DNA from 3 places in the Anoxybacillus sp. PDR2 genome. Region 2 is predicted to be linked to each of the others. Evidence: riboswitches for the same ligand, from Rfam matches in the RefSeq annotation. Region 2 holds a riboswitch; each other region holds the start of a gene.
The links. A riboswitch is a leader RNA that binds a small molecule or an ion and turns the genes downstream of it on or off. The one in region 2 is predicted to bind lysine.

Region 1 (4,685 bases), 1.8 Mb from region 2:
TGAATGGAAAGACTAAGCATTGGAGTGATTATGATGCATGATCACTTAAAAGAGAAGCTATCGGTTTTGCCAGAGCAGCCCGGCTGCTATTTAATGAAAGATAAAAATGGCACAGTGATTTATGTAGGAAAAGCGAAAGTATTAAAAAACCGTGTTCGTTCTTATTTTACTGGAACGCATGATGGAAAGACGCTGCGCCTTGTGAATGAAATAGCGGATTTTGAATATATTGTGACCTCATCAAATATTGAAGCGCTTATTTTAGAAATGAATTTAATCAAAAAATACGATCCAAAATATAATGTCATGCTCAAAGATGATAAAAGCTATCCATTTATTAAAATTACAGCTGAGGAGCATCCACGTCTCATTATTACAAGAAAGGTAAAAAAAGATCGCGGCAAATATTTTGGACCGTATCCGAACGTGCAGGCTGCAAATGAGACTAAAAAATTGCTCGATCGCATGTATCCGCTTCGCAAGTGCGCGTCCCTGCCGAACCGCGCCTGTCTTTATTATCATATGGGACAATGTCTCGCTCCGTGTATCTATTCGGTTTCGGAACAACAAAATAAAGAAATAGTGGAACAGATTGTCCGTTTTTTAAACGGGGGACACCAAGACATAAAAAAAGAATTGGTTGAAAAAATGAACAAAGCAGCAGAAGCCCTTGAATTTGAACGAGCTAAAGAATACCGTGATCAAATTGCGCATATTGAAGCGATGATGGAAAAACAGAAAATGACGATGAAGGATTTTGTTAACAGAGATGTGTTCGGCTACTCCTATGACAAAGGATGGATGTGCGTCCAAGTCTTTTTTATTCGTCAAGGAAAGCTAATCGAGCGGGATGTTTCGATCTTTCCGCTGCATCAAGATCCCGATGAAGAGCTGCTCACATTTTTAGGACAATTTTACTCCAAGGAGAATCATTTTAAGCCAAAAGAAGTAATCCTGCCGCTTGAGGTTGACGGAAGCTTGGCTGAGCAGTTGCTCCAGGTGCCTGTTATTCAGCCGAAAAGAGGAAAGAAAAAAGAGCTGGTCGATCTTGCGAGTAAAAATGCAGCGATCGCTTTAAAAGAGAAGTTTTATCTTATTGAACGCGATGAAGAACGAACGGTTAAAGCGGTTGAAAACTTAGGAGTTGCGTTGAACATTCCAACACCGCATCGAATCGAAGCGTTTGATAATTCTAATATCCATGGGGCTGATCCGGTTTCGGCGATGGTGGTGTTTATCGACGGCAAGCCTGAGAAAAAAGAATATCGCAAATATAAAATTAAAACTGTGAAGGGGCCAGATGATTATGAATCAATGCGCGAGGTTGTACGGCGGCGATATAGCCGTGCTTTAAAGGAACGCCTTCCTCTTCCGGATTTGATTTTAATTGATGGAGGAAAGGGACATCTGGCGGCTGTTCGCGATGTGTTAGAAAATGAGTTGGGCTTGGAAATTCCGCTTGCCGGTCTTGTAAAAGACGACAAGCATCGCACATCGGAATTAATCATGGGAGATCCACCACAAATCGTGCCATTGTCGCGAAACAGCCAAGAATTTTATTTGCTGCAGCGCATTCAGGATGAAGTCCATCGTTTTGCTATTACGTTTCATCGCCAGACGCGAGGAAAATCGTTATTTCAGTCCGCGCTTGACCACATTCCGGGAGTTGGAGAAAAGCGAAAAAAAGCGCTTCTTAAGCATTTTGGCTCTTTAAAAAATATAAAAGAAGCGACGATTGAGGAGCTGCAAAAAGCGGCGATTCCTCGCGCAGTTGCTGAAAAAATTTATGAAAAGCTGCGAGAATAGTATTGTCAATTGGAGAAAAAGCTGATACAATCACCTTAATTGCATATTTATACACTTCTAAGCACAGAAGTGAAGATAGAGGCGCGAACTTCAAGAGTAGGCATTTGGAGGAAAATGGGTTCCAAAGAAAAATGCCGAAAGGGGAGGCTCGCCGAAGTGGGGGAAGTCTCATTGCTTTTCCTGCTGGTCCTGCGTTTAAGAAATGTAGGACTGTCAAGATGACCCATCTTGGAGAGCTATCTCACTGTGTGGAGCGAATTCGTTTCTTTTCTTATTTCGTTATGCACAGCAATGAGAAGCCTCTCATTGCTGTTTTTTATTTGTTTCTATACCGGTATGGATGCTGAAATCAACATTTTAAGAACAAGGGATGAGAAAAATGGGAATGATTGTGCAAAAATTTGGCGGAACGTCTGTAGGATCTATTGAACGTATTCAGCATGTCGCTGATCGAGTAATGAGCGAGGTGCAAAAAGGACATCAAGTGGTCGTTGTCGTTTCAGCGATGGGAAAGACGACGAATCAGCTTGTGGATTTAGCCAAACAGCTAACGTCCCAACCTAGCAAGCGGGAGCTGGATATGCTTCTTTCGACAGGGGAGCAAGTGAGTATTGCCCTATTAGCGATGGCTTTGCAAGAAAAGGGGTATGCAGCTGTTTCTTTAACGGGCTGGCAAGCTGGAATCAAGACAGAGACTGTTCATGGCAATGCTCGCATTATAGATATCGACACAACGAGAATTCATCAATATTTGCAAGCAGGACAAATCGTCATTGTGGCTGGTTTTCAAGGAGTGACGGAAAAGGGAGATATCACGACTCTTGGTCGCGGCGGTTCTGACACGACAGCTGTAGCTTTAGCGGCCGCTCTACAAGCGGATAAGTGCGATATTTATACAGATGTGACAGGAGTGTTTACTACCGATCCGCGCTATGTAAAAGCAGCGAAAAAGCTAGAGGAAATTTCCTATGATGAGATGCTAGAGCTGGCCAATCTTGGAGCAGGAGTGCTTCATCCGCGGGCTGTAGAGTTTGCTAAAAATTATCAAGTATTGCTGGAAGTTCGTTCGAGTATGGAAGAGGAGAGCGGAACAACGGTAAAGGAGGATGTTTCAATGGAACAGCATTTAATTGTCAGAGGGATTGCTTTTGAAGATCAAGTAACAAAAGTGACGGTCCAAGGGCTCCCGCACGAGTTGCCTATGTTGCCAACCGTTTTTACAGCGTTAGCGAATCGCGGGATTAATGTCGATATTATTATTCAAAACACAACTAATAGCGGAGCAGCAGCTGTGTCGTTTTCCATTCGCACAGAGGATTTGCCTGAGACTTTGCAAGTGTTGGAATCATTCAAGGGAGCAAAGATAGAATATGAAAGCCAACTGGCCAAAGTATCGATTGTCGGCTCAGGAATGATCTCTAATCCAGGTGTAGCTGCACAAATGTTTCAAGTGTTAGCGGATAAAGGGATTGAAATAAAAATGGTCAGCACGTCCGAAATCAAAATTTCAACCGTCGTGTCTCAAGAAAATATGGTTGCAGCAGTAGAAGCGTTGCATACGGCGTTTCAATTGGATGAAAAAGCCGCCGTGCGTTCATAACCAGACAAGACCGTACTGCTCGAAATCATGGCAAGCGTTTTGAGAGCGAAGGTGCATTCAATCGTGCTGTGCCGACTGTTTTGACTAAAAAAGCAAGCAAATGCTTGCTTGCCTCAAGTGGTAGACAAAGTCAAAATCGACTTTGTCTACCACCATTTTATACGATTCTTCTATCATAGTGGTAGTTCTACATCAAACTGGCTTGAAGGCGCTTGGCAGACAAGAAACGCCAGCCGAGTGAAGACGCGAAGCGAACCCAAACGTTCATGAGCGACGAATGAGGCCCGTGACGCAGGATGAAGCGTTTGTTAACAGTCTAAGGCAAGCAAATACGTATACTTGCCTTTGTTCTTGTCGTGCATCGATAGGCTAATACAATTGAAAAGGTGCAGAAAATCTGTCTATTCAGCAATTTCGTGTTTACGGTCCCATTTCACAGTAAAAGTCACTTTTTGATCACGCTTTTTTTGCTGCTCATATGCTTCCGAGACGAAGCGTTTTTGCTGTTCAATCTGCTGTGCGAGAAAGCCGGCCTCAAGCTGAAATGAACAGTGAGCATTCATGGCGATCCGAGCGGATACCGCGGGCCCTGTCAGCTCGATTTCTAATTCATCTTGGCGTTCTTTGATGACAGCGAGCGTACCCCATCCTGCTTTTTCAAAAAATAAAATGATGTCATCGAATGTTTCTAAGGGGTAGCAGCGCGCTAAATGCTTTCCCGCCCAATATAAAATGCTGTCGGTTTCTTTGCCAAGCAAATCGGGAAGAAGGACTTCTCGAATTAGATGATATCCAAATAAAGGAATTTCAACGTGCTGTAATGCTTCATAGTGTTCCTGAAATGAATGTGTTTTCACATAATTCCCCTCTTTCTATCAAACATTATAGCCGAACAATGAGAAGAAATCAGTATTTTTCTTTCGATTTTTGCACAAATATTGTTTTAATTTTCAAACGATTGAACATTTTATGAACTCGTTTTCTTGACGCTACTACATTGTGGGAGTACAATGGATGTGACGCGTGATTAATGGAAATGGAAGCATTTACAGTTCTATTAATCATTTAGTTAGTGTGGATGGGGAGTGCATAAATCTTTTATTATCACTATTTAAAAAGGGGGTATACTATATGGCAGGAAATCGAGAATTTTTTTACCGCCGACTCCATTCATTACTAGGGGTTATTCCGGTTGGAATTTTCCTAGTCCAGCATTTAGTAGTGAACCACTTTGCGACTAAAGGTCCAGAATCATTTAACCGGGCAGCATCATTTATGG
Region 2 (4,685 bases):
AAAATTTGCGCTAATCCATTTGACAAAACTAAAGCGAGTTTCGGCATTCCTTTTTTGTTTTCTTTTAAGAAGGCAGGGATAAATAATCCTTGCTTCGCGGCTTGATATGGAACTTCCGCGCTTAATAGCACCCAGCCGAGCGTCGAGCCAAGAAGGCTGATGAGGCCAAGTCCAGCTAAGATGTATGCGCCGCTTGGTCCTAAAATGGTTTGAATCGCATCCACTAAAGGCTTCTCTGAATGAATCAACTGTTTTTGCGGAAGCAAGCCCATTACAAGCACACTTATGCCAATGTAAATGATGAGAGCAATCAGCAAACCAAGAATGGTTGCCCGTTTGACATCTGTTTGCTTGCGTGCACGTGAAGCGAACACAATCGCAGATTCCACTCCGACAAATGCCCATAATGTCGCAACGGCCGCGCCGGTCACTTGCCCGAACAGGCTAACGGAATGGCCTGCTTCATCGTAACGCGGAGCGACGATAGAGCCGATGTTGCTTTTATCAAATGCAAATAAGCTTATGGCAATAAATAAAAAGAAGCCGAGTACCTTTGCCGAAGTGGCTATGAAATTTAGTTTTCCGGCTCCCTCGATGCCGCGCAAAATAATAAAGTGCATTCCCCATAACAGAGCGGTACAAACCATAAATGTAAGGAGGTTGCCGAGTTTGATCGGTGTAGCGCCTACCATAAATACGGTTTGTTTGCTTGTTAAAATCGGAAAGAATGTGGATAAATAACTCGTAAATGTCGTAATAATGGCCACGTTTCCAGCAAAATTTCCAATCCAATAGCCCCAGGAAGACATAAATCCCGATAAAACCGAGGCGTTTGATCTCTTTGGAAACAATTCCTTCGCGTAAATTTGCGGCCCGCCATTTAATTCAGGCTTGCGAATCGCTAAATTGCCAAAGACAAGAGCGGTCATTAGCACTCCGCCACCTGTTAATAGCCAAGCTAAAATGACCCCTAAAGGGCTCGCGGCTTCTGAAAGTGAACGAGGAAGCATAAAAATTCCTGATCCAACCATATTCCCAACGACAAGCGCCGTTAATACCCAGAGACCTAGTTTATTTTGCTGCAATATAACCCCTACTCCTTTCTGATTTGCGCATTTATCAAAAAAAAATACACCCTTAAGTTTTCAACGGGTGCATGTGACATCCGCATCTAACTTAATGTAGATAGCGCTCCATCGCTTCCATTAAGCGATGGCAGTCCTGACTCTATTCGAATGCAGGCCCAGCTTGCGGCGCCAGAGTACGCTGCAAACTTCGGCAATGAATCCTTTCATTTGAAGTCATCGGTTCCTCTGTCCCTCATTCAAACTACTTTTATCCATTGCAACCTCTATCTCATCTAAGTTGACGAGAAGAAAAAATATTCAATTACCTTGATAATCATACACGATTCGACAATATTCGTCAATATGCTTTTATCTGAAGCATGAACAGGAATTTTTAGCAAACAAGTGGAATATAACTAAGGTTAGAAATTTTTGAGGAAAAGGAAGGGATGGATTTGAAGTTTTCCGAGTTTCTATATAAACGCCCTGACATGGAAAAACTAAAGACAGAATTTCAAGCGGCATTGCAGGCGTTTCAGCAGGCCCTGCATGCGGAAGAGCAGGATGAAGCGATGAAGCAAATCAATAAACTGCGCAACGAATTTAGCACGATGGCGCAAATTTGCTATATTCGCCATACGGTTGATACAAATGATGACTTTTATAAGCAGGAGCAAGATTTTTTCGATGAGGTGGATCCGATTGTCAAAGGCTTTGTCAACGAATATTATGAGGCGCTCGTCGCCTCCCGATTTCGTTCAGAGCTCGAAAAACGCTGGGGAAAACAGTTATTTGCACTTGCGGAAACAGAGCTTAAAACGTTTTCTCCTGAGATTGTCGCGGATTTACAGTTAGAAAATAAGCTAGCAAGCGAGTATACGAAATTGGTAGCCTCCGCAAAAATTTTATTTGAAGGACAAGAATACACGTTGGCACAGCTGCAGCCGTTTGTGGAGTCGCCTGATCGGCAAATGCGGAAGCGGGCAAATGAAGCGCGATTTGCCTTTTTTGAAACGCATGAGGAACAATTTGACCATATTTACGATCAGCTTGTCAAAGTGCGTACAAGCATTGCAAAAAAACTAGGGTTTAACAACTTTGTTGAACTTGGATATGCAAGGTTGGGACGGACCGATTATAATGCTGAAATGGTTGCGCGATTCCGTGAGCAGGTGAAAGCTTATATTGTGCCGTTAGCAGAAAAGCTGTATGAACGCCAGAGGAAAAGAATTGGCGTCGAGAAGTTGAAATATTACGATGAAGCATTTTCATTCCCGACGGGCAATCCGACTCCAAAAGGGGATGCAAAGTGGATTATCGAAAACGGCCGAAAAATGTATGAAGAGCTGTCACCAGAAACAGGCGAGTTTTTCCGGTTTATGATTAAAAATGAATTGATGGATCTTTTGGCCAAAAAAGGGAAAGCAAGCGGTGGTTACTGCACATATATAGAAGAATATAAAGCGCCATTTATTTTTTCGAATTTTACTGGTACGTCCGGCGATATTGATGTTCTCACCCATGAAGCGGGCCACGCTTTTCAAGTGTATGAAAGCCGCCATTACGAAATTCCAGAGTATAATTGGCCGACGTTAGAGGCGTGTGAAATCCATTCCATGAGCATGGAGTTTTTCACATGGCCATGGATGGAGCTGTTCTTTAAAGAAGATACGAAAAAATATCAATTTCATCATTTAAGCTCGGCTGTGCTGTTTCTGCCATACGGGGTGGCGGTTGATGAATTCCAGCACTTCGTTTATGAAAATCCGGAGGCAACACCAGCGGAACGGAAGAGAAAATGGCGGGAAATCGAACGAAAATACATGCCAACAAGGGATTACGATGGCCATGATTATTTGGAGCGCGGCGGTTTTTGGCAACGGCAAAGCCATATTTATACAACGGCTTTTTATTATATTGACTATACCCTTGCGCAAATGTGTGCGTTTCAGTTTTGGAAGCGTTCAAGAGAAAATTATCAGGAAGCGTGGCGCGATTATTTAACGCTTTGCCGTGAGGGAGGAAGCAAGTCATTTACCAAACTTGTACAAGTCGCTCATTTAATATCGCCATTTGAAGATGGCTGCGTTCAGTCGGTTATGGAAGAAATTGAGCAGTGGTTGAACAGCGTGGACGACAAACAGCTGTGAAAAATGGGAGGATGTCCTAAAAGGAAGCGGTTTATATATGCCCAAATGATCGGTTGTTTTCGTTTGAAGGCTGACCATACTTTTTTGGTCAGCTTTTTTCTATAGAGGATAGGAAGCAACTGTTGTAGGTTTTCTTCCTTTTTTTGTCGAGTTTATGTAGAAATACAAAGGGAATAGGATATGAAGAAAAGGAGAGAAAGATGAGGAACATTCGCAAAGCCACGAACGTTTAGGCGGAACGATGGTCGGAGAAGAGACGATCAACATTGGTGGCAAAGTTCTTAAAGAAATCTGTTGCGGATGGAGGGACTGGAATCGTTATTGTAGCGGAGAAAGGGGCTGTTTTCGGCCATGAGGTTGAACGGTCGAGAATAAAGTCTCTAAAAATTCTTTATTTGATGAGTGAGTACTCACTTTATTTTTATTCGAGAGCAAGTTATAATGAAGTGAGTAATCACTCATTTTTTGGTGAGATGGAGGAATAAAGATGGCAGCGAAACCGTGCATTTGTGTTGAGCATGTGTCGAGAGTATTTGGAAAAAAGAAAGTTCTTGATGACATTGCCCTTGCTGTGGAGAGGGGAGAAATTTTTGGAATGCTAGGTCCATCAGGAGCGGGGAAAACGACTTTAGTGAAATTAATCGCGGGAATTGATCAAGCAACGGAAGGCACGATTCATGTGTTTGATGTCAAAATGCCTCATTTACAAGCGATGAAGCGCATCGGATTTATGGCGCAATCAGATGCATTATACGAAGAATTGACAGCGCTTGAAAACCTGCAATTTTTTTCTGCTATTTATGGATTGAGGGGAAAAAGGCAAAAGGAGCGCATTGAAGAAGTGGCGGAGCTTGTCCATTTAACAGAGCATTTGAAAAAAACGGTGCACCATTATTCAGGAGGAATGAAACGACGGTTGTCTTTGGCTGCTTCTTTGTTGCACGAACCAGAAGTGTTAATTTTAGATGAGCCGACAGTAGGAATCGATCCTGTGCTTCGCCAATCGATTTGGGCAGAACTTGAGCGCATTCGCCAGCAAGGAACAACGATTGTGGTAACGACTCACGTCATGGATGAAGCGGAGAAATGTCAAAGGCTGGCGATGATTCGTGACGGACGCTTGATTGCTGTAGGAAGTCCGAATGAATTAAAAGAAAAGACTCATTCCGAGACGATTGAACAGGCATTTTTATATTTTGGAGGTGCGCATCAATGAGAGTACGCGCGATTGTGATTCGGATTATCCGTCAATTTTTTCGTGATAAGCGGACGCTTGGACTCATGATTTTAGCGCCGATGTTTGTCCTATTTTTAATGAATTTAGTCTTTAATGGTGAAGAATATAAACCAACGATTGCAGTGGATCAAGCCGTCCCTGTGGCGCTTGCTGAAAAGCTGCAAAAAAATGATGCCCATATCAAGTGGATGGGCAAACAGACAGCGAAAGCTCAGTTAAACAAGCAACAAA
Region 3 (4,685 bases), 1.0 Mb from region 2:
CTCCCTGGCTTTCTCCTGAATTTGCCGGAATTCATCGACATATTTCGTATTAGGCTCAAATACGTAAGCCACCCGAGCATAGCCCTGCTCCAGCAGCAGCTCATTAAGCATTTTGTTTCCGATCCATACATAGGCTAGCAGCCGGCCGTATTTGTCTCGCTCTCTCACATCCAATTCCAGCTCCACCTTTGTCCCTGATGGCAGTAATTGCTTCACATATTGACTTGACTCCACGCCAAACGGCTGCACGGGCTTGGTCGGATGTACAGATTCAGGTGTGTCAACCAACAACAAACGGACGGTTTCTTCTTTGCTTCCGACTGCAACTTTTAACGTATCCCCATCAATGACCCGTTGAACAATAGCTGGAATTTTTTCTGAAGATGATTGGCATCCCGTTAACACGAGAACCGCAAAAGCAGTCAAAAGCACGATGAGGTATTTCTTCAATCTTTCTCCTCCTTCCGTATCTTATCGTAGCGCATCTCAGAAAACTTGACCACTATTTGTTCACTTTTTTATCCATAATCCTAAGCTTTCAAGACCATACAAAACATTTTCCAAGGCGCATGGATCGCCTAAAAATAGAACTATTATTCCGTTTATATGGAGAAACTATAGAGAAAATGGAACGAACCTTTCGATCTTTTCATTTAAGCGATGCCATCCAATGGAATGGGTCAACATTTCTTCCTCAAACGAGTATGAATTGAACAAGCACCATGAATGCCCTGTTTCCATTGAACGAAATAGCTAGTATATAGAGTATGATGGAAAGATTCATTATACAAATAATATAATATTTAGATTAATAACACTATTAAATCGATAAAGATAAGTTTAAAAGTTTATATTTTTCTATTTCTATATAATTTTATTGACTTATAGATATTTTATAAAATAAAATGTTCTTTGCACGATCATCAATTTAGGAGGAAGAAAAATGGGAGCATTACCTGAGGTTCAACCGATGCAACAGGAACAAAGCAAAAAACATCCTCCCGGGCTTTATCTTTTATTCTTCACCGAGATTTGGGAGCGTTTTAGCTACTATGGAATGCGGGCGATCCTAGTTCTTTATTTAACGACAGCAACCATTAGTGGCGGTTTAGGATTTGATCAAAGAATCGCCGTAAGTATTTATGGGTTCTTTACAGGGATTGTTTATTTTACCCCTATTATCGGTGGATACCTTTCTGACCGCTTTTTAGGTCGTCGCTTAGCTATTACCATCGGCGGAATTATTATGGCCGTCGGCAATCTTATACTGTTTGCGGTCAATACAAAAATAGGGTTATATACGGGGCTTTTACTATTAATTATCGGAAACGGTTTCTTTAAACCTAATATTTCGACGCTTGTCGGTGAATTGTACGGACCAAATGACAAGCGCCGCGATGCAGCCTTTACCATTTTCTATATGGGAATTAACATCGGCGCCTTTTTTGCTCCGCTGATCTGTGGATTTTTAGCTGAAGATTATTTTAAAACGACTGTCAATGGCGTCGTGCAGTATGGATTTAAATATGGTTTCCTTGCCGCATCCATCGGTATGATAATTGGTCAAGTATTTTTTAATCTATTAGGAAATCGTTATCTAGGAGAAATCGGCAAAAAGCCGATTGGCAAACAGAAAACAGCTTCAACTGCGCCAAAAGAGCCGTTAACAAAAAAAGAAAAACAGCGCATTCGTGTGATCTTAATTTTAATGTGCTTTGTTGTCTTTTTCTGGGCTGGCTTCGAACAAGCAGGAAGCTCGCTTACATTGTATACCGATAAGTTCGTCGATAAATCCATCGGCAGCTGGACCATGCCAACCTCTTGGTTTCAATCATTAAATCCATTATTTATCGTTCTATTAACACCCGTTTTATCTGCATTATGGGTAAAATTGGCTAACTCTAAACGCGGTGATTTATCAGCTCCGACAAAGATGGGATTAGGTATGATTTTGCTTGGTCTCGGATTTGCTGTTTTGGTTCCTGCTCTGCTGCAAACCGGAAGCGACGAGCAACACATTACGGTAAAAGCAAATGCATTATTTATTGTTTTAACATACTTTTTGCATACGCTTGGTGAGCTTTGCCTATCACCGGTTGGGCTATCACTTACAAGCCGCATCGCACCGATTCGTCTCGCTTCCCTGCTAATGGGAGTTTGGTTATCAGCAACTGGTATCGCGAATATTTTAGCAGGTCAATTAGCAGCTTTTACGGAGTCATTAGGCTATCTAGAAATTTTCAGCTTAATTGGCGGCATTACCATTGTTCTTGGCTTTGTTCTGTTATTATTATCGAAAAAACTTGTAGAAATGTCAGAATAATAAAGAAAAAAGGATTCACTTATATCGTGAATCCTTTTTTCTTTGCTTATTTACCATTGGTCGTTTTAACATTCTTCAGTCGAGAAGTCTCCCACTTCTAAATCTTGCGAAGCTTGATGAAAGTGGGAGATGAATCGACTTCGGACAAGGACAGGCTTTTGCCTGTTCAATTGTCTGACCCTGTGGTAAAATAAACCTATGTCGTTCTTTCATAACTGGATATAGGAGGTTGCATGGAGAAAATAAAATGCGAAAACCAAGCGGATCCTTCCATGCGTAAAATATCCAAGGTACAAAAGAACTCCGAATTGTCGGACATCTAGGGTTGGAACGACCCGAAGTCACGCTCAGGGAGACGAAAGGCGGCTTTCGTCGTGGAACTGAGAAGCTCCCACTTCAAGCTTTAGCTAAGTGGTGAGTAGTTCACGAAACAGGATTTCTATCGTTCCATGCCTCTCGCTCTATTCCACGTATATAGTAAACATAGAAGGGTTTGGCTTTTTTGCGATTGAAGCATAAATAAATATTGTTTTTGTACAAAAATTGTTTTATAATCATCATGGAACAAAATGAATAGCATCCTCATTCACCCGATGAGGTAGAGGTTGCGGCTTTTATGAGTACAGCGAACGAGATGCAGAGAACATTGAAGACTTCGCTCGAAGGGAAAAGCCGCCGAAGTTGGCACATTTCTCTGGATGTGCGAACTGGGGCTGTCACCGAATAGGTGCAGCACTGTCACGGTTTGCGTAAAGCAACCGTGGGGCGCTATCTTCACGGAAGGGTTGATACGGGTAATGATTGCATTGCCGCCGAATCTCCTTCGGCGGCTTTTTTTATTGCCCGGCTCCTTTCCATGACAACATGAAAAAAAGGAGCGATGAAAACATGGAAAGCGTCATGCAAAAACAGGAAGCCGCCACACCGGCTTCGCCTAACCAGCTGCAACGAAAGCTAAAAACAAGGCATCTAACAATGATTTCTCTTGGGGGAACGATTGGTACTGGGTTGTTTTTAGCAAGCGGCGGAGCGATTCATACCGCTGGACCGGGTGGAGCGCTCATAGCGTATATCGCGATTGGAGTGATGGTATATTTTTTGATGACCAGCCTTGCGGAAATGGCCGCTTATATGCCCGTTACCGGAACGTTTAGTACGTATGCAACGAAATTTGTCGATCCTGCTCTCGGATTTGCTTTAGGATGGAACTACTGGTATAACTGGGCCATTACAATTGCCGCAGAACTCTCGGCTGTGACTATGATCATGAAATTTTGGTTTCCGAATAGCCCTTCACTTTTATGGAGCGCATTATGCTTAGTGATTATGTTTTTACTTAACTATTTATCTGTAAAAGGATTTGGTGAAGCCGAATATTGGTTTTCCCTTATTAAAGTAGTAACGGTTATTATTTTTCTTATTGTCAGCTTTTTCATGATTATAGGTATTATGGGTGGTGAAGCGGTTGGATTTAGAAACTTCACCATCGACGACGCTCCGTTCCATGGTGGGTTCATGGCGACTCTCGGCATTTTTATGGCCGCAGGATTTTCTTTCCAAGGAACAGAGCTGCTTGGGGTTGCAGCCGGTGAAAGCGAGGATCCGAAACGAAACATTCCTCGCGCCATTCGTCAAGTATTTTGGCGTATTTTGCTATTTTATATACTGGCTATTTTAGCAATCGGGCTGCTTATTCCGTATACAAATGAAAATCTAGCGAATAGCGACGTTACGGTCAGCCCATTTACTCTCGTCTTTGATAAAGCTGGCATTGCGTTGGCTGCATCCGTTATGAACGCCGTCATTTTAACAGCGGTTTTATCAGCCGGAAATTCCGGTATGTATGCGTCTACTCGAATGCTTTGGGATCTAGCAAAAGAAGGAAAAGCGCCAAAATTTCTGGCCAAGCTAAATCACCGCGGTGTTCCTGTTAATGCATTACTAGTCACAGCTTCACTAGGAACGCTTGCTTTTTTGGCTTCGTTCTTTGGCGATGGCACCGTTTATGTATGGTTATTAAATGCCTCGGGTATGTCGGGATTCATTGCGTGGCTAGGCATCGCGGTCAGTCACTACCGTTTCCGCAAAGCATATGCCGCGCAAGGGCGCGATCTCAATGATCTTCCTTATAAAGCCAAATGGTTTCCATTTGGACCATTGTTCGCTCTAGTGCTTTGCACGATTGTCATTTTGGGACAGAACTATGGGGCCTTTATGGGGAAGTCAATCGATTGGTACGGCATTCTCGTTTCCTACATTGGACTGCCATTGTTTTTAGCGGTTTGGCTTGGCTATAAAATCGTGAAAAAGACAAAGGTCGTTCCCCTCAAAGAATGTGAATTAGACTAAAAAACCGCTCGGC

Region 1: it holds a riboswitch for lysine, as region 2 does, so the genes downstream of both, GRQ40_RS14220 (aspartate kinase) here and GRQ40_RS05535 (amino acid permease) in region 2, are expected to answer to the same signal.
Region 3: it holds a riboswitch for lysine, as region 2 does, so the genes downstream of both, GRQ40_RS10290 (amino acid permease) here and GRQ40_RS05535 (amino acid permease) in region 2, are expected to answer to the same signal.

Annotation. Positions count from the first base shown of each region.
Region 1 is NZ_CP047158.1:2,950,936-2,955,620, reverse strand. It holds gene GRQ40_RS14230 (nucleoporin-interacting protein) at 1-16, shown strand, start outside; gene uvrC (excinuclease ABC subunit UvrC) at 34-1,806, shown strand; lysine riboswitch at 1,875-2,053, shown strand; gene GRQ40_RS14220 (aspartate kinase) at 2,186-3,406, shown strand; gene GRQ40_RS14215 (YslB family protein) at 3,808-4,263, opposite strand; gene GRQ40_RS14210 (succinate dehydrogenase cytochrome b558 subunit) at 4,538-4,685, shown strand, end outside.
Region 2 is NZ_CP047158.1:1,143,315-1,147,999, forward strand. It holds gene GRQ40_RS05535 (amino acid permease) at 1-1,085, opposite strand, end outside; lysine riboswitch at 1,179-1,362, opposite strand; gene GRQ40_RS05540 (M3 family oligoendopeptidase) at 1,523-3,217, shown strand; gene GRQ40_RS05545 (ABC transporter ATP-binding protein) at 3,705-4,433, shown strand; gene GRQ40_RS05550 (ABC transporter permease) at 4,430-4,685, shown strand, end outside.
Region 3 is NZ_CP047158.1:2,149,526-2,154,210, forward strand. It holds gene GRQ40_RS10280 (thermonuclease family protein) at 1-450, opposite strand, end outside; gene GRQ40_RS10285 (peptide MFS transporter) at 944-2,323, shown strand; lysine riboswitch at 2,915-3,102, shown strand; gene GRQ40_RS10290 (amino acid permease) at 3,212-4,672, shown strand.